One region of the Vibrio sp. CB1-5 genome, then DNA from elsewhere that is predicted to be linked to it. Evidence: predicted binding sites of a transcription regulator. Region 1 holds the regulator's gene; the other holds the start of a gene.
The links. Region 1 encodes MetJ, which represses methionine synthesis genes. Its sites were predicted from a motif close to TTAGACNTNTANANGTCTAA; they were not measured.
Positions count from the first base shown of each region.

Region 1 (10,169 bases):
CGCGAGGATGACGATATATTTCGGTTTTTAATGTGTACTGCATTCAACGCAGTACACTCGTCATCCCCTTGAAAAAGGGGATCTCATGCGGCAAGTGACTCACATTATTTGAGTACAATACTCACGGACAAAGATCCTCACTTTCGTGAGGATGACGATATATTTCGGTTTTTAATGTGTACTGCATTCAACACAGTACACTCGTCATCCCCTTGAAAAAGGGGATCTCGTGCGGCAAGTGACTCACATTATTTGAGTACAATACTCGCGGACAAAGATCCTCACTTTCGTGAGGATGACGGTTTATTTTGGTCACTTTTCTATGAATCTAGAAATCAAAAAAAGCTAGACATCAAATTCAAATCCGATTGAATCGCCCCAGCCGTCACTTCACGACCCGCACCGGGACCACGAATCACCAGCGGATTATCCTTATACCACTTACTCTCAATCGCAAAGATATTGTCACAAGGCAGAAGGTTCGCCAGCGCATGCTCTTTCGATAGCGCTTCAATCCCTACTCGCGCTTTACCTTGTCTATCCAAACGAGCAACGTAACGCAGCACTTTCTCTTCGCGCTGAGCTTTTTCTAGACGCTCTTGCAAGATTTCACTTAGTAGAGTAGCTTTCTCAAAGAAGTCTTCGAGTGACAACTCAGCAAGCTCTTCAGGAACCAAAGACTCTACTTCAACCGCATCAGGTTCGATATCCAAGCCCGATTCGCGCGCCAAGATAACCAACTTGCGCATCACATCAGAACCATCAAGATCTGAGCGCGGATCAGGCTCGGTTAAGCCCTGCTGCCATGCTAGGTCGACTAACTCGGCAAAAGGTACTGTGCCATCAAATTGTTGGAACAACCAAGACAAGGTACCAGAGAAGATACCCGACAGCGCAACGATGTCATCGCCGCTTTCACGTAGGTCACGAACGGTATGGTTTATGGGTAACCCTGCGCCCACAGTGGCGTTATAAAGCCAGTGACGACCAGTTTTCGAAAACGCATCTTGCACCGCATGATAATCATTACTTGGTGCTGAACCTGCGACTTTGTTTGCTGAGATAAGGTGCAGACCGTGCTCAGCGATACTCACATATCTTTCGGCTAGTGACGCGCTCGCCGTGACATCCAGTACCACACCTTCATCATAGCCTTGAAGTCCAGCTAAACGTTGCAGCCAGATGTCACCTTGGTACTCAATCGCTTCATCTTCGTAGCGAGCAAGCACCTGCTGCTCGTCGATACCTTCGTCATCAAACCAATAAGTCTGGCTGTCGATCACTGCGACTAGGTTGAAACTCATACCGCGACGTTTCTCAAGCTCGCTTTTCTGCTCTTTGAACAGCTCAAGCCAGCTTGAGCCAATGTTACCTTTACCACACAGCGCTACCGCAACGCGCTTTTGCGCTTGGAACAGCTGAGTATGTACCGATTTCACTAGCGGCTGAATGTCTGATTTGCGCAGTACAGCGGCAAGACTCAATTGCGACTCAGCTTCTGAGAAAAACTCTACTGGCGCATGTTTTAACTGCTGATAAAAACCAAAGCAATGATTGGCGTTTTTAGTTACGCCAGCACCAACAGCGGCCAACATGGAGTAACCTTCTTTAAGTTTTATCTCGGCTTCAATCGCTAGATCTTGCAGTTCAGTGAGAGCACCAGAGGCAATCTCTGCAGTGTAGGCAAGACGGAGACGATATTGGTCAGCTTGGGCTTCAAACGCCAACGGCGCCAGTTGTGCACGCTTAAGACCGTTAAGCACTTCGGTTTGGGCACGCTTAAAGTCGTGACCAGCAGCGAATGCCAACTCGATAAGCAGTACTTCATCGAGCGAGGTGATAATCTTTGCACCGCGTCCAGAGGCCAACACACGTTCAATACGCGTTGAGCCCGACTCAGGCTGATAACTGCATCGAAGACTCAGATCCATGGCACTTTGCGCGACAGGCTGAAGTGTACGACTGTGAAGCACAGGAGCAGCTAAACGCGCCAATTCACTGGCTTCATCCAATCGCAGCAATGGCAACAAGCAAGCGTCATTAACCACACGCGGGTCAGCACTATATACGCCTGCTACATCGCTCCAAATCGTCACGCAAGAAACTTCAGCCAATGCGCCAATCACAGTCGCAGAGTAGTCAGAGCCATTACGACCGAGCAGTACTGTTTCACCACATTCACTTTGCGCCATGAAGCCGGTAATTACCACACGATGATGCGCATGTTGAGCCAGTACTTCTTTAATCAGCGGATACGATTTAGCACGATCGACCTCTGGCTGAGTGCCGAACTCAGCGCGCAGAAACGCTCTTGCATCTTGTGCTACTGCTGGGAGATCACTTTGTCTCAGTAGTGCCGCCAATAGGCGTGAAGACCACACTTCACCATGACCCAGCACAGCAGAGCGCTCAGCATCAGTCAGTGGATAGCTAAGCTCACCCAGCGTACTGAATTCATCTTTCAGCTGAGAGATAAGGCTTTCCGCCTCATCACCAGTCAACAGCGATTCCACCATCTCAATCTGAAACTGACGCAGTGCTTGAAGGTGTTCATGGGCAATGCGCCCATCTTTATTGAGTGCATCGAGAAATTCAATAAGACGATTGGTGGTTTTACCCGCAGCCGAGACCACAATGAGATCTTCCTCATTGGAGTAGTCTTTTAAAATAGAAACGACGCGACGATAACACTCTGGGTCAGCTAAGCTGCTGCCGCCAAATTTGTGCAACTGCTTGTTACTCTTTCCGCCTAAGGCGCTGCTTAGGGTACTGCTTTGACTCATGCCGGCTTATCCTCCAAACGCAGATGCTTTCTCAAATGCCTGAGCAAGGTCATCAATCAGATCTTGCGCATCTTCTAGGCCAACAGAGAGACGAAGTAGCTGCTGAGATACGCCCGCTTCTGCTAATGCCTCTTCACCCATCGCACGGTGGGTCATAGATGCAGGGTGGCAAATCAGACTTTCTACACCGCCCAAAGATTCCGCAAGCGAGAATAACTCCAACTCACCGACAAAATATTTCAGTTGCTCAAAGCTACCTGCGAACTCAAAGCTCAACATAGAGCCAAAGCCAGACTGCTGTTTCTTAGCAACCTCATGACCCGGATGCTCTGGCAAGCTCGGGTGATAAATCACTTTCACCAATGGTTGCGGCTTAAGAAAATCTAGGATCTGTTGTGAGCTTTCTTCATGAACACGCATGCGAGCGCCAAGGGTGCGAATACCGCGCAGCGTCATGTAACTATCAAATGGCGTGCCCGTCGCGCCGATACAGTTGCCCCACCATGCGAGCTCTTCTGCGTGCTCTTCCGTTTTGGTGATCACCACACCGCCAATCACATCAGAGTGACCGTTGATATACTTAGTGGTGGAGTGGATTACAAAGTCAGCACCCAGCTCAAGAGGCTTTTGGTACACCGGTGTCAAAAAGGTATTGTCTACCGCCACCAGCGCGCCTACTTTTTTAGCTTTTTCACACACGGCGGCAATATCAACGACGCGCACTAGTGGGTTGGACGGCGTTTCAAGTAGGATAAGTTTCGGTTTTTTCTCAAGCGCTGCTTCAAAAGCTTGCTCATCGCTTTGATCAACAAACTGAACCTTGAAGTCCCCTTTTTGGGCGCGCGTGTTAAATAAACGGTAAGTACCGCCATAACAGTCGTGAGGAGCAATAATGGTGTCTTCTGGACCTAAGAAAGCCGAAACCCAAAGGTTAAGGGCAGAGGTACCACAGTTAGTCACTACCGCACCCTTACCTGATTCCAGCTCGTACAGAGCGGTTTCTAGTAAACCTCGGTTTGGGTTTCCTGAGCGGGTGTAATCGTAAGTCGGCACTTCCCCAAACGCAGGGAATCCGTAGTTAGTAGAAAGATAAATAGGTGGCACCACAGCGTGATGCTGGGTATCCGATTCGATACCAGTACGTACGGCTATTGTCGCTGGCTTCCGATTGCTCATAGAAACTTCCTTTCTCAAATCGCATGGCTAGAGCCACAGTGTCTACTTTTACCGGTAATATGGGAACCGGCAAACGCCACAAACGTTAAAGAATTAACATTGCATTAAAATAAATGTCCACATTCGTTGCCCCACTTTACTTTCCAAAATGTGAGACGTCAACACTTCCAGACGTCTATATGTCTTTGCTTATGGCGGTAAATCCCGCTAAAATTGCGGCATACTTACTACTACTATTTATGATTAACAGAGCGAAGGTGTGTAATGGCAGATTGGAATGGTGAATACATTAGCCCATATGCGGAGCACGGTAAAAAAAGCGAGCAGGTAAAAAAAATCACAGTGTCTATCCCGCTGAAGGTGCTAAAGGTATTGACCGATGAGCGTACTCGTCGCCAAATCAATAACCTACGCCATGCAACCAACAGTGAACTTTTGTGCGAAGCATTCCTGCACGCTTACACAGGTCAGCCGCTTCCAACCGACGAAGATTTGCGAAAAGACCGTCCAGACGATATCCCAACAGAAGCGAAAGAGCTGATGACGGCGATGGGGATTGAGTTTGAAGCGTTTGATGAAGAGTAGAGATTAAGAGCGGTCCTTGGTCCTTGGTCCTTGGTCCTTGGTAGAGACATTAAAAAAGCGCATTGGTTAATTATCCAATGCGCTTTTTGTTTATTTAGAGGTTGAAGATCAGCTCCTCCTAGGACCTAGGACCAAGAACCGCTCTTCCCATCTTTTTTAATCCATATAGCTTTCAGGCAACTCAATACGCGCCACACCCGATTCAACCGCCGCTTTCGCGACCGCTTTAGCCACACGAGGAAGCAAACGTGGATCCATCGGTTTTGGAATGATGTAGTCTTTACCAAAGGTCAGCGCCTCAACACCTGCGGCAGTAAGCACATCTTGTGGTACCGGCTCTTTCGCTAGCTCACGAATCGCTTCGACCGCGGCCAGTTTCATCTCATCATTAATCTCGCTTGCACGCACATCTAGCGCACCACGGAAGATGAACGGGAAACACAGTACATTGTTTACTTGGTTTGGATAGTCTGAACGACCCGTACCCATAATCAGGTCATCACGAACCTGATGAGCAAGCTCCGGTTTGATTTCTGGATCTGGGTTTGAACAAGCAAACACTATTGGTTTGTCTGCCATCAGCTTAAGTGCTTCTGGTGGCAGCAAATCAGGACCCGATACACCCAAGAATAGGTCTGCACCTTCGATCACATCTTCTAGCGTACGCTTATCTGTGTTGTTGGCAAACAGCTCTTTATATTCGTTAAGATCGTCACGACGCGTATGGATCACGCCTTTACGATCCAGCATGTAGATCTTCTCGCGCATTGCGCCACATTTGATCAAAAGCTCCATACAAGCGATCGCCGCTGCACCTGCTCCTAGGCAGACAATGATCGCTTCTTTAAGATCTTTACCTTGAAGCTCTATCGCGTTGAGCATACCCGCTGCGGTAACAATCGCTGTACCGTGTTGGTCATCGTGGAATACTGGTACATCACAACGCTCAATAAGACGACGTTCAATTTCAAAACAATCTGGCGCTTTAATATCTTCTAGGTTAATACCGCCAAACGTATCTGAGATGTTGGCAACCGTGTCGACGAACTCATCAATCGTGCGGTGTTTAACTTCGATATCGATTGAGTCCAAACCAGCAAAGCGTTTAAACAACAGCGCCTTACCTTCCATTACCGGTTTCGAAGCCATTGGGCCTAGGTTACCGAGACCTAAAATAGCGGTGCCGTTAGAGATAACCGCTACCATATTGCCCTTTGCGGTGTACTTATAAACGTTCTCAGCATTTTGTGCGATTTCACGCACTGGCTCAGCCACACCTGGGCTATAGGCCAGCGCTAGGTCAGCAGCAGAGTTGGCGGGTTTAGTTAACGCGATTTCAATTTTTCCAGGGACGGGGTTGGCATGGTAATCAAGCGCTTGTTGGCGAAATTCGTCGATTTGATGATCATCGGACATGGTTAGCGATCCTGCTTTTTTGAGACTGAATGGTATTGTTTTTTATGAGTATAAACCCGTTAATTTTTATTAGCTTTGCTTCTAAAGGGTTACATACACAGAGTGGGTACATTTGAACGGAGAGGAGGTATCTCAGATGTTCAATACTCTGACAAAGTGATACTTTGCAAAAACAATACTACGCGACTTCATCACGGTTTTGAATGGATGGACGAAATGAAAGCAGGAAAAAATTGGAAGTGAATACCAAAATCACAGGACTAAGATTGACACACAAAATGGACGCTACAGTCGCCCAGAAATGCAAAAAGGACGCCGAAGCGTCCTTTTTTAATCTGCAAAAGTAATCATTACTTCTTGCTAGATAGAGCACCGAAACGCTTGTTGAAACGATCAACACGGCCGCCAGTATCAACGATACGTTGCTTACCAGTGTAGAATGGGTGGCACTTGTCACATACGTCTAGGTGGATAGAATCTTTACCTAGAGTAGAGTTGAATTCGAATGTGTTGCCGCAAGAGCAAGTTGCTGTTACAGCTTTGTATTCTGGGTGGATACCAGCTTTCATGGGAAACCTCAATAATTTAGGCCGTGTCGCCATCCGATTCTAAGCCGGACACCACACGTAGTTAATAAATAGTCGATACCATCGCTCTACACTTCAATGAGGAAGCAAGAAGCCATGCCATCAAGGCGCAGTATAGTAATGAATAGTGCCATGGGAATCAACTAAAATTGCGACTTTTTTCGCCACCTTCGGTGAGCCTTAGCCGATAAATTGATTTCGCAGTCTATACAAGGCAGCCCATACCGTTAGAATAGACATCTTCTTTATCAATATCGACCTCATTATGCGCCCAAATGTCGCTCGAGTGGCTCTTCCAGTCCCGCTTGATAAACAGTTTGACTACCTCGTCCCTGCCCACCTATTTCCCGTGGTTGGCGGACGCGTGTCTGTTCCTTTTGGCCCGAAGACCTTGGTCGGTATTGTAATAGCGTTCAGCCACGAATCTGAATTTCCGATAGAAAAGCTAAAGCCAATCAAAGCAGCGCTCGACAGCTCACCCGTTTGGTCTAAACCGCTGTTCGATCTTATCTCATGGTGCAGCCTTTATTACCAATATCCGCTCGGGGACACGCTGAGCAATGCCTTGCCCGCGGCACTGCGCAAGGGGAAACCCGCTGAGTTTGCAGCAACCGTTGAGTGGCATATCACTGAGTCGGGAAAGAATCAGCTCATCTCAGGGTTTGGTCGAGCAGTGAAGCAGGCCAAAGTCATGAGCATGCTCGAATCTGGCCCATGCTCACATCAAGCCTTTGTCGATAATGATGTCAGCACGACCGTACTCAAGGCGTTGACAGAGAAAGGTTGGATCACATCCATAGAAAAGCAAACACAGTCCACCACTTGGCCAGAGGCGATCTGTAATGATCCGCTTGATCTTCGCTTAAACGCTGAACAAGCCGTGGCTATCGCTTCCGTGAATAGCCAAACCGAATTTGGTTGCTACCTGCTTGAAGGGGTGACGGGTTCAGGCAAAACCGAAGTTTACCTGCAAATGATTAAGCCAGTACTAGAACGTGGCCAGCAAGCTTTGGTTCTCGTGCCGGAAATTGGCCTCACGCCACAGACTATCAACCGCTTTCGTAAACGTTTCAATGTGCCTATAGAGGTCATCCACTCCGGACTCAATGACACCGAGCGCCTAAATGCTTGGCTAAGTGCACGTGATAAGGTTGCTGGCATTGTTATCGGCACCCGATCGGCGCTGCTAACACCGTTTGCCGATCTCGGCATCATTATTGTCGATGAAGAGCACGACACATCCTACAAACAACAAGATAGCCTTCGTTATCATGCTCGCGATGTGGCTGTGATGCGAGCGAACAAAGAGCAGATCCCAATCATTTTAGGCTCTGCAACGCCATGTATCGAAACACTGCAAAACGCACTTGCTGGAAAGTATCATCATTTGATCCTAAGTCAGCGCGCGGGGCTCGCCGTTCCGACCACCAATAAAGTCATTGATGTCAAAGGTCAGTTTCTTGAAGCTGGACTCTCGGCACCGCTTATCGCCGAGCTGCGCCGCCATTTAGAGGCGGGCAACCAGGTGATGCTATTCCTCAACCGCCGTGGATTTAGCCCTGCTCTGATGTGCCACGAATGTGGCTGGACAGCAGAGTGTCACCGCTGCGATGCGTACTACACCTATCACCAATCAAGTAATGAAATTCGCTGCCACCATTGTGGCTCGCAGCGCCCTATCGTTCATCAGTGTGAAGGGTGCGGATCGCATCAATTGGTCACCGTAGGCGTGGGGACTGAGCAATTAGAAGCACAGCTAGAGAGCTTATTTCCCGAATACAATACCATTCGTATCGACCGTGATAGCACTAGGCGCAAAGGCAGCCTAGAAGCCGCATTGGACGCTATCAAGAAGAATGAGTATCAAATTTTGATTGGTACTCAAATGCTCGCCAAAGGACACCACTTCCCCAATGTGACGCTTGTGGCGCTGTTGGATGTCGATGGTTCACTATATAGCAGTGACTTTAGAGCCTCAGAAAGGCTGGCACAACTCTTTATCCAAGTTGCTGGACGCGCAGGTCGCGCCAGCAAGCCAGGCGAAGTACTGCTACAAACTCACCACCCAGAGCACCCATTGTTGCAAAGCTTGCTGCATAAAGACTACCGACACTTTGCCGAGACCGTTATTGAAGAGCGTAAACTCGCTAAGTTACCACCGTTTAGCTTTTTAACCTTGGTTCGTGCCGAGGCCAACAACAGTCAGGATGTCGAAAGTTTCCTAAGACAAGTACGCTATTCACTAGAGGCGCATCCACTATTTGATAACGCTTGCATGGTGCTCGGTCCAACACCGGCTCCGATTGCTAAGCGCGCCGGAAAAGCAAGATGGCAACTGGTGTTCCAAGTACCAAGTAGGCCTCAGATGCAGAAGATTATTAGCGCAGCAAAACCTGTGATTGCTCAGTTACCTTTGGCCAAAAAAGTACGCTGGTCACTGGATGTCGAGCCGCAAGATCTCAGCTAGACATTCATTCTCATTAGAACACAGGGTGAAAAGGTTAATGACAAATCCATAAGCAACGTTAGTTGTGATATGCTTCACAATTGTTTTGCAAAATCTGTTAATCAGGCCGTAACTTTCATTCGAGAAATGAATAATGTTTAGTATTGGTTCATGATTGCAACAATATATCCAATAAATCTATTTACTAGATAAATTAATCATTTAACACAAGAATAACCCAGACGGAAAGAGAACAATAAATAATACCACTTCCCGATAGGTTCAGACATACAGAGAGAGGACACACGTTTATGGCGACAATGAAGGATGTTGCCCAGCTTGCAGGCGTCTCAACGGCTACGGTTTCGAGAGCTTTGATGAACCCAGAAAAAGTGTCATCTTCTACACGTAAACGTGTTGAAGATGCTGTTTTGGAAGCTGGTTATTCTCCCAATTCACTCGCACGCAATCTTCGCAGAAATGAATCCAAAACCATAGTGACGATTGTTCCCGACATTTGCGACCCGTATTTTTCCGAGATCATTCGTGGTATTGAAGATGCCGCAATGGAACATGGTTACCTGGTGTTACTGGGTGACAGTGGTCAGTCGAAAAAACGTGAAACCTCATTTGTAAATCTCGTGTTTACCAAACAAGCTGATGGAATGCTGCTACTCGGTACGGACCTACCATTCGATATCAGTAAGCCTGAGCAAAAAAACTTGCCACCCATTGTCATGGCGTGTGAATTTGCACCAGAACTTGAGCTACCTACGGTTCATATTGATAACCTCACCTCAGCGTTTGAGGCAGTTAACTACCTCTCCAACCTAGGTCATAAGCGAATCGCACAAATCGCAGGTCCTGACACCGCGTTTTTGTGCCGCTTTAGACAACAAGGCTACCAGCAAGCACTGCGCCGAGCAGGGCTGCCGATGAATCCAGCTTATACTGTCAAAGGGGACTTCACATTTGAAGCGGGCGCGCGATTGGTTCGTACCCTACTCGCCTTATCTGAGCCACCGACTGCTATATTCTGTCACAATGATGTGATGGCCATTGGCGCAATGCAGGAAGCGAAGAAGCTCGGCCTGCGAGTTCCTCAAGACTTATCTGTGGTCGGTTTTGATGATATTCAATTTGCTCAATACTGCGATCCACCGCTGACTACGGTGT
Region 1 covers NZ_JBJHPB010000031.1:47,747-57,915, forward strand. The annotation lists gene ACJB0T_RS18580 (bifunctional aspartate kinase/homoserine dehydrogenase II) at 336-2,783, opposite strand; gene ACJB0T_RS18585 (O-succinylhomoserine (thiol)-lyase) at 2,790-3,959, opposite strand; gene metJ (met regulon transcriptional regulator MetJ) at 4,224-4,544, shown strand; gene ACJB0T_RS18595 (malic enzyme-like NAD(P)-binding protein) at 4,701-5,960, opposite strand; gene rpmE (50S ribosomal protein L31) at 6,311-6,529, opposite strand; gene priA (primosomal protein N') at 6,813-9,014, shown strand; gene cytR (DNA-binding transcriptional regulator CytR) at 9,305-10,169, shown strand, end outside.

Region 2 (10,169 bases), on a different contig from region 1:
GTTGCTTGATGAACCGCTGCACGACATCTTTTACTTCAAGTGCGATTCATGCCGAATCGTCTCCAATATTTCTTGGGATCACTTAAAGTAAGCCAACTTATCGGGTGAAAATACAAAAGGGGTTGAAGCCTAGCTTCAACCCCTTTTTGATGGTTGGTGTGAAGGTGGTGAGATTACCAGCCTTTAACTACGCCACCTTTGAAGATATCAGAGGCTGCGTTGTACACATCTTCTGTTTGGTACGCTTTAACAAAGTTCTGAACGTTTTCTGCGTTCACATTGTCTTCACGTGCAACGATTAGGTTTACGTATGGAGACTCTTTGTCTTCAACGAATACACCGTCGCGTTGAGGTGTTAGGTCGATAGAGCTTGCGTAAGTTGTGTTGATGATAGATAGCGCTACGTCATCAAGAGAGCGTGGTAGCTGTGCTGCGTCTAGCTCAACGATAGTGATGTTCTTTGGATTTTCTTCGATATCACGAACTGTCGCCAGTAGACCAACACCTTCACGTAGAGTCAGTAGACCTTGCTGCTCAAGTAGCAGTAGAGAGCGACCTAGGTTTGTTGGGTCATTTGGTACTGCGATACGCGCGCCGTCTTGGATTTCATCGACAGACTTCACTTGCTTCGAGTAGCCCGCGATTGGGTATACAAACGTGTTGCCTGCAATAGTCAGCTTGTAGTTACGATCTGCGACTTGTTGGTCTAGGTATGGCTTATGTTGGAATGCGTTAAGGTCGATAGAGCCATCATCTAGCGCTGCGTTTGGTGTTACGTAGTCGGTAAAGGTGACTAGCTCAACGTCTAGACCATATTGCTCTTTAGCAACTTTTGCTGCGACTTCTGCAACTTGTGCTTCCGCACCTGCCATTACACCGACTTTGATCTTGCTGGTGTCGACTTCTTTTTCACCACAGCCAGATAGAATAAGTGCTGATGCAGCGGCTGCAATTGCGAGTAAATTCTTAACGTTGAATTTCATGACTCTCTCCTTGTTATAAACCTTAAAATCTCGATTATCTGTGGTCTACGCGGCGAACAACGGCATCACCGATAGACTGAATAATTTGTACCAATACAATGAGCATTACCACGGTCACAGCCATAATGGTCACATCATATCGGTGGAAACCATAGCGAATGGCGACGTCACCTAGACCGCCACCGCCGACGGTACCCGCCATTGCTGAGTAGCTTACTAGGGTCACTAAAGTGATTGTCACCGAATTGACAATCGTAGGTAATGCTTCTGGAAGCAGTACCTTAGTAATGATTTGGTATGGTGTTGCGCCCATAGACTGTGCGGCTTCTACCAGACCTGTTGGTACCTCAAGTAATGCACCCTCAATAAGACGTGCCACAAATGGAATCGCGCCAACGGTTAGTGGAACGATTGCTGCGGTAGTACCGATAAAGGTGCCAATCAAAATCTTAGTCAGTGGAATGATCGCTACCATCAATACTAAGAATGGTACCGAGCGGCCAATGTTAACAATGGCACCGAGCACGCTGTTTAAACGCGTGTTTTCGAGCAAGCCACCTTTTTTAGTCGTATGCAGAATGACGCCCAGTGGGATACCCACAACGAAGCCAACCACACCTGCAACCGCTACCATGTATAGCGTTTCCCATGTTGCTCCTAATAGTAGGTTACTGTTTAGAGATAACCAGTCTGTGACAGCGTTAAAGGACATAACCAAGTACCTCTACTTTTACATTGTGGTCACGAAGATATTGAATCGCCGCGTTGTCGTCTTGCTCATTACCAAACAGCTCAGCCACCATCATGCCGAATTTTACGCCGCCAGCGTAATCAAGGTCGGAACTTAGAATGCTGACATCAATATTGTATTTGCGTGCAATTTGCGTCATTAGCGGCGCGTCTACAGTGGCACCGGTAAACTCCAAGCGAACAAGCGGGTAGCTGCCTTCCACACGTTCAGCTTGCAGCCTTGCTTGGTAGTCTTCTGGAATCGATAGATCGAGTGTTGAACGAATGAATTGGTGTGCAAGCTCCGTTTTTGGATGCGCAAAGATTTCACCCACAGTGCCTTTTTCAACCAAGCGACCGTCGCCAATGATCGCGACCTCATGACAGATGCTCTTTACCACGTCCATTTCATGAGTAATCAGTAGTATGGTGATCTTAAGCTTGCGATTGATTTCTTTTAGGAGTTCAAGAATCGATTGTGTCGTTGCAGGGTCGAGCGCGCTGGTGGCTTCATCACAAAGCAGTACTTTAGGGTCTGATGACAGTGCGCGAGCAATCGCAACACGCTGCTTTTGACCACCACTTAGATTGGCTGGGTAGGTATCGCGCTTATCTGCCAGACCGACGAGCTTTAGAAGATCCGTCACTTTGGTTTCGATGTGCGAGCGCTCTTTGCCAGCTAGCTCAAGTGGCAGTGCCACGTTCTCAAATACGGTGCGAGATGAAAGCAAGTTAAAGTGCTGGAAAATCATGCCGATGTTGCGGCGCGCTTCTGACAGCTCGGATTTCGACAGTTTAGTCAGGTCAACACCATCAACGATAACCTCACCTGACGTTGGCGCTTCAAGCATGTTTACGCAGCGAATCAACGTACTCTTACCCGCACCAGAGGCGCCAATCACACCAAAGATAGTGCCTTCTGCGATATGCAGATTGATGTCTGCCAAGGCGTTGATTTCCTTAGCACCTTGATAAAACACTTTGTTTACTTGATTAATTTCGATCATCTAAGCAACCTGAAGTCCGTGAGTAGCATAAAAGTTTGAACTACATCTCAATTGATAGACGATGCTATGGTTTTCACCTTTTAGTGTCAATAGATATTTTTACGTCTAGACGTCTAAATGGCATTTTCATAGTGCTGTGACTATAAAAGCGTGTAATAATTCAGTTTATTAGCACCTATCTATAACAAGAGAGTGAACTGTGGCAAAACCAGCTGTTTTTTTGGATCGTGATGGCGTCATTAACGTTGATCACGGGTACGTTAGCGATGAACACGACTTTGAGTATGTTGAAGGCGTCTTTGAAGCGACGAAAAAACTGCAGGACATGGGCTATATGCTGGTGTTGGTGACTAACCAATCAGGCATTGCTCGCGGTATGTTCTCCGAAGATCGCTTCCTTTCTTTAACCCAGTGGATGGATTGGAACTTCTCTGATAATGGCGTTGAGTTCGATGGCATCTATTACTGTCCACATCACCCAGAGCATGGCATTGGTGATTACAAACAAGATTGTAACTGCCGTAAACCAAAGCCGGGCATGTTTATCTCTGCTCGTGATTTCTTAAAGATTGATATGGAAAAGTCAGTCATGGTCGGTGATAAAGCCGAAGATATGATGGCAGCGGAAGCGGCTGGCGTTGGCACCAAGATCTTAGTGCGTACTGGCAAACCGGTGACTGAGCGCGGAGAGTCTGTCGCAACTGTGGTACTTGATAGTATCCGCGATGTGCCGCAATACTTAGCTAAGTAATCAGTCTGCCTAAAAGGAGTCATTATGAATACTTACGCTAAATACGGAATGGTTGCCGCGTTGATGGCTGGTGGTTTGACAGCGTGCAGTAGCACGGAGCAGGCTGAGCCTCAAAACCCGTATCATGTTCTCCAGTATCAGTGCGATAGCCAGAGCTTTCAGGTAACCCAGCTATCGAGCGAGCAGGTTTTGTTACTCATTGATGGCGAAGAGTATCATCTTCATCGTGTTCCTTCTGCATCTGGTACTAAGTACTCACTCGATGGTCAATCTCAAGCAGAGTCTGAGGTTGAGCTGTTTAGTAAGGGTAGAGAAGGTATGCTTACCATTGCCGGTGAAACCGATAAAAGCTGTATGATGACCACGCGAAGCGTACCAAAAAACGGATATTGAACCTTTTAGACACCCATGAGCAAAAAACTCACCATACTTGATATTGCAAAGCTGTCGGGAGTCGGTAAATCTACCGTCTCTCGCGTGCTCACCAACGATCCCAAAGTCAAACCCGAAACCCGCGAGAAAGTGGAGCGTGTGATTGCTGAGCATGGTTATGTGCCCTCTAAGTCGGCGCAATCGATGCGTGGGGGCGGAGTGCAAAAGGTCATTGGTGTCATTATCTCCCGTCTAGATTCACCTTCTGAGAACAAAGCGGTGAGCAGCATGCTCAATGTGCTTTACTCCGCAGGTTACGATGTGGTGATTATGGAAAGTCAGTTCGATCCCGAAAAAACCAACGAACACCTGAGCGTACTGCGTAAACGCAACGTTGAAGGTGTCATTGTGTTTGGTTTTACTGAGCTTGATATCGACAAGGTGTCTCAGTGGCAAGAGAAGGTCGTTGTCATCGCTATGGATACCGATCAAGTCTCCTCCATCAACTATGACAATCAAGGATTGATCCAAGCGGTTTTGAATAAATTGCAGGCGCAAGGCGTCAATCAACTAGCCTATATTGGTGTGGATCCCAAGGATAAAACCACGGGCTTGGCACGCCTTAACGCATTTCAAAAGTGGTGTGATTACAACGATCTGCACGCCGTTTATCGTACCGGTGAGCTTCATCATGAAAGTGCTTATCAGCTTGTCGATGAGGTAGTGACGGAATCACTACAAGCGATCGTGTGTGCCAGCGATACCTTAGCGCTTGGCACGATCAAACGCCTGCAAGAGCTTGGTCGAGAGGATATTGTGGTGACGGGCGTTGGCGGTAATGAGCTATTGTCTTTTCTGTTCCCTAATATCTACAGTATTGATCCCGGCTATCAGCAAGCAGGAGAAAAAGCTGCTAACCTATTGATTAGTCAGCTTACTGGTAATAAAACCATCTCTCATCTCACGCAAGAAGCGGTGTAATCACGGCTTCTTTTTCGTCGTCATTCTCTAAATCAACTTGGCGCATTTATCAACAATTATTGTGATCACACTCAATTAATGGGACTGTTCCCATTTTTGTTCTGATTATTCCGTGGCACACTTTACGCAACCTTTGGGAATGTTCCCATTCGCATGTTGCGATATTATTAATACAACGAGACAAATGGACCTAGACGTCTTAACCCTACGTCTCTATATCAGGAAAAGGTGTACAAACGATGAGCAAAATAGCCCAGCAAGACATTGCAGCGATCATCGACGGTGTTGGTGGTGCTGACAACATTGCCAGTGTTAGCCACTGTTTAACTCGCTTAAGATTCGTTCTTAACGATACCGATAAAGCCGATAAGTCGGTACTAGAGAGCCTCAAGCTTGTCAAAGGCTGCTTTACCAATGCCGGTCAGTTCCAAGTGGTGATTGGCACTGAAGTCGACGAAGTCTACAAAATGTTGATTGACTCAGCAGGCAAGAAATCGGCATCTAAAGACGATGCCAAACTAGCAGCTCGTCAGAACATGAACGTTTTAGAGCGTGGTATCTCGCACCTAGCCGAAATTTTTGTTCCCCTTTTGCCGGCGATTATCACGGGTGGTTTGATTCTTGGCTTCCGCAATGTTATCGGCGACATCCGCATGTTCGATGGCAAAACCTTAGTGGAAATCAGCCAGTTTTGGGCAACCGTACACTCGTTCTTGTGGCTAATTGGTGAAGCAATTTTCTTCTTCCTACCGGTTGGTGTGTGTTGGTCTACGGTGAAAAAACTGGGTGGTACGCCAATTCTTGGTATTACGCTGGGTGTCACCTTGGTATCGCCTCAACTGATGAATGCCTATCTCATTGGTAAAGAAGTGCCAGAGGTTTGGGACTTTGGATTGTTTGTGATTGAGAAGGTGGGCTATCAAGCTCAGGTTATCCCAGCGATGCTGGCGGGTGTGGCATTGGCGCTTATTGAAACCAATCTAAAGCGCATTGTCCCAAGCTACCTGTATCTGGTTGTGGTGCCATTCGTTTCAATTATTCTGTCGGTCATTCTTGCTCACGCCTTCATCGGTCCGTTTGGTCGCGTATTAGGTGATGGCGTTGCGTTTGCAGCTAAAGCTGCGATGACGGGTGATTTTGCGGTACTGGGTTCTATGGTGTTTGGCTTCTTGTACGCACCGCTGGTTATTACCGGTATCCACCACACAACCAATGCGGTTGACCTTCAGCTGATGCAAGACCTTGGCGGCACGCCAATCTGGCCTTTGATTGCACTGTCTAATATTGCTCAAGCATCTGCGGTCGTTGGCATCATCATTATCAGTAAGCGTGAGGGTGAGCGTGATATCTCAGTGCCAGCCGCTATCTCGGCTTACCTAGGTGTCACAGAGCCAGCTATGTACGGTATTAACCTCAAGTACAAGTTCCCAATGCTCAGCGCAATGATTGGTAGCGCAATTGCAGCGGCTATCTGTGGCAGCGCTGGCGTGATGGCGAACGGTATCGGTGTCGGCGGTCTACCGGGCATCCTGTCGATTCAGCCTCAATACTGGATGGTATATCTCATGGCGATGTTAGTCGCAATGGCCGTGCCGATTATGCTTACTTTGTTCCTGTACAAACGCGCTCAATCAAAAGGTGAGCTAGAGCTTGCGAGCGCGTAACCCCCATTAGTGGCTCATCTTGAGCCACTTCTTTGCTTTTTATTTTGACGAATTTCCAAATTGGTAAGTGAGATTAAACCTATGAGTCAAACTGCTCAAAAAGACTGGTGGAAAACAGCCACGATTTATCAAATCTATCCGAAGAGTTTTTGCGATAGCGGTGATAAAGGGATGGGGGACATCAAAGGAATTACCTCGAAGCTTGATTACTTAGCGAAGTTAGGTGTCGATGCCATCTGGTTAACCCCAGTGTATGCCTCACCAATGATTGATAATGGTTACGACATCTCCGACTACTATGCTATCAACCCTGATTTTGGCACCATGCAAGACTTTGATGAGCTGCTCACAGCTGCCCATCAGAAAGGTATCCGCATCATTATGGATATCGTGGTTAACCACACCTCAACCGAGCATCAGTGGTTCCAGTCGGCACTGGGAGACAAACAAAGCCCGTACCGTGACTACTACATCTGGAAACCAAACGAAGGCAAACTACCTAACAACTGGCAGTCAAAGTTTGGTGGCTCTGCATGGGCATTGGACGAGGCCACCGATGAATACTATTTGCACCTATTTGCCAAAGAGCAGGCTGACCTTAACTGGGAAAACCCAAAAGTTCGTGAAGAAGTAAAACAGGTCATCGAGTTCTGGGCGCAAAAAGGCGTGGATGGCTTTAGGCTGGATGTGATCAACCTTATCTCAAAACAGCAAGACTTCGCTGATGATGATATTGGTGATGGTCGCCGTTTTTACACCGATGGTCCGCGTGTTCATGAGTATTTACAGGAAATCAGTGAAGCAGTATTCCAGAAGTATGGCTCGGTAACCGTTGGTGAAATGTCGTCTACGACGCTAGAGCATTGCCAGCAGTACAGCTCACTAGATGGTAAAGAGCTCTCGATGGTGTTCAATTTCCACCACTTAAAAGTCGATTACCCAAATGGTGACAAGTGGACGAAAGCAGACTTCGACTTCCTGCAGTTGAAACAGATTTTCAACCACTGGCAGACAGGCCTAAATGGTCAAGGGTGGGGGGCGCTATTCTGGTGTAACCACGACCAACCTCGTGTGGTCAGTCGTCTTGGTAATGATCAGCAATATCGAACCGAGTCAGCAAAAATGCTGGCAGCGTCTGTCCATTTAATGCAGGGCACGCCTTACATCTATCAAGGTGAAGAGATCGGCATGACTAACCCAGGTTTCACCGATATGAGCCAGTATCGTGATGTCGAAAGTCTTAATATGTACCAACTGATGGTGGAGCAGGGCGATACCTCTCATGACGATATGATGGCTATCTTGAGGCAGAAATCTCGTGATAACTCTCGCACGCCGATGCAGTGGAACGACAGTAAACACGCAGGCTTTACCAAAGGTACCCCTTGGATTGGCGTTGCTGAAAACTATCCTCAGATCAACGCTGAGGCAGCGGTTGAAGATGAACAGTCGGTCTTTTATTTCTACAAACGGTTGATTGCGCTTCGCAAGCAGTTGCCGGTGATTACTGACGGTAGTTATGTCGATCTATTCCCAGAGCATCCTCAGGTTCATGGTTATTTGCGTGAGAATGAGGAGGGGATGTTGCTTTGCCTAAATAACTATTACGGTGACAACACATATCTTGAACTCCCAGAACGGTTCGATGGATTGTCGGGCAGTGCGGTGCTCAGTAACCTCAATCGAGAAGGTGAGGTAACGATAGACGGAGCCATTGAATTGAATGGTTATGAAACTCTAGCGATACTGATTGAAAAGTAAAGATAAGGCCCCTTGCGGGGCCTTAATCATGAAACATAAGTCATTAACTATTAACTATTAACCATAGTTCACGATATAGCGAGTCGGCTTGTGATTCATTGCTAGCACTAAGTTCAACAAGACGGCGCCAAGAATCGAAACCCCAATAATGGACGGTGAAACGAAGAAGAACGAGGCAATAAGAATGGCACAATCAATCGCCATCTGCGTTTTACCGACCGAAATTCCAAACTTGTCCTGAATAAACAGACACAACACATTAAAGCCACCTAGGCTTGAACGGTGCCTGAATAAAATCAGCATACCAAGACCCATCAATAAGCCCCCGGCAATCGCGCAGTAGATAGTATTGACGTTATCGAGCGTGACCACTCGATGCATGTTGTCCGTAATAATAGACACCAAGGCACCAGAGATGGCGCTGCTGGCAGCAAAGCGTTTACCAAAGCGTTTCCAAGCAAGTAGGTAAAACGGGCTGTTTAGGGCGAAATAAAGCGTACCAAAAGAAATCGGTACAAACTGGCTCATAAGAAGGGCGAGACCTGTAGTACCGCCAGTCAATAGTTGAGCCGACTGAAGAAAGAATATCCCCTGAGCGACGATAAACGTACCAGTAAGAATCGCTATCCAGTCTTCTTTGAGTGAGTGTTTTTGCATCAACTTAAAATTCTTCTAATCAATAAACGCCGCAATATTATTGAAAAGTTGATGTTTTCGGTAGCTTGAAGGGGAAATTTACGGTAAACCTATGTAATTCAATTTTTACACTGTGTAAATGGAATTATTGACACTTAGCGCACTCGAAGTATGCACTTTATCGGGGCATATGATAAAGCCTAAGATTCACTATGAAAAAACTGCATGAGAAATTTCCAATTTTCTCTTTATGACCTAGATCAAATTATGTATCATGCAAGTCATCAAATGTGGTGACGAAAACGTTTGCTTTTGGTCATTGAGTGGTTTTTTTGAAACTTTCAGAACAATCTGAGTCAGGAGATACAGATGCTTAAGCGTGATATGAACATCGCTGATTACGATGCGGAGCTATTTGCAGCAATTCAAGAAGAGACACTACGTCAAGAAGAGCACATCGAGCTTATCGCTTCGGAAAACTACACTAGCCCTCGCGTAATGGAAGCGCAAGGCTCTCAGCTAACGAACAAGTATGCTGAAGGCTACCCAGGTAAGCGCTACTACGGTGGTTGTGAGTATGTTGATAAAGCGGAAGCACTAGCGATTGATCGTGCTTGTGAGCTATTTGGTTGTGAGTACGCGAACGTTCAGCCGCACTCTGGTTCTCAAGCGAATAGCGCAGTATACATGGCGCTACTTAACCCAGGCGACACTGTTCTAGGTATGAGCCTAGCGCACGGTGGTCACCTGACTCACGGTTCTCCAGTAAACTTCTCTGGTAAGCACTACAACGTGATTCCTTACGGTATCGACGAAGCGGGCCAAATCAACTACGACGAGATGGAGCAGCTTGCTGTTGAGCATAAGCCTAAGATGATCATCGGTGGTTTCTCTGCATACAGCCAAATCGTAGACTGGGCTCGCATGCGTGAGATCGCAGACAAAGTTGACGCTTACCTATTCGTTGATATGGCGCACGTAGCGGGTCTTATCGCTGCAGGTGTTTACCCAACGCCAGTTCCACACGCTCACGTGGTAACAACAACAACGCACAAGACTCTAGCGGGTCCTCGCGGTGGTCTTATCCTGTCTAACGCAGGCGAAGACATGTACAAGAAACTGAACTCTGCGGTATTCCCTGGTGGTCAGGGTGGTCCTCTAATGCACGTTATCGCTGGTAAAGCAGTGGCGTTCAAAGAAGCGATGGAGCCAGAGTTTAAAGAGTACCAAGCACGCGTTGTTAAGAATGCAAAAGCGATGGTTGCTCAGTTCCAAGAGCGCGGTT
Region 2 covers NZ_JBJHPB010000015.1:96,146-106,314, forward strand. The annotation lists gene ACJB0T_RS12495 (Zn-ribbon-containing protein) at 1-91, shown strand, start outside; gene metQ (methionine ABC transporter substrate-binding lipoprotein MetQ) at 174-983, opposite strand; gene ACJB0T_RS12505 (methionine ABC transporter permease) at 1,018-1,695, opposite strand; gene metN (methionine ABC transporter ATP-binding protein MetN) at 1,685-2,719, opposite strand; gene gmhB (D-glycero-beta-D-manno-heptose 1,7-bisphosphate 7-phosphatase) at 2,919-3,470, shown strand; gene ACJB0T_RS12520 (MliC family protein) at 3,495-3,863, shown strand; gene treR (trehalose operon repressor TreR) at 3,879-4,823, shown strand; gene treB (PTS trehalose transporter subunit IIBC) at 5,063-6,487, shown strand; gene treC (alpha,alpha-phosphotrehalase) at 6,569-8,248, shown strand; gene ACJB0T_RS12540 (YitT family protein) at 8,306-8,905, opposite strand; gene glyA (serine hydroxymethyltransferase) at 9,254-10,169, shown strand, end outside.
Region 2: a site for MetJ is predicted at 2,817-2,836, ahead of metN (methionine ABC transporter ATP-binding protein MetN). Genes of this name have one in related genera too.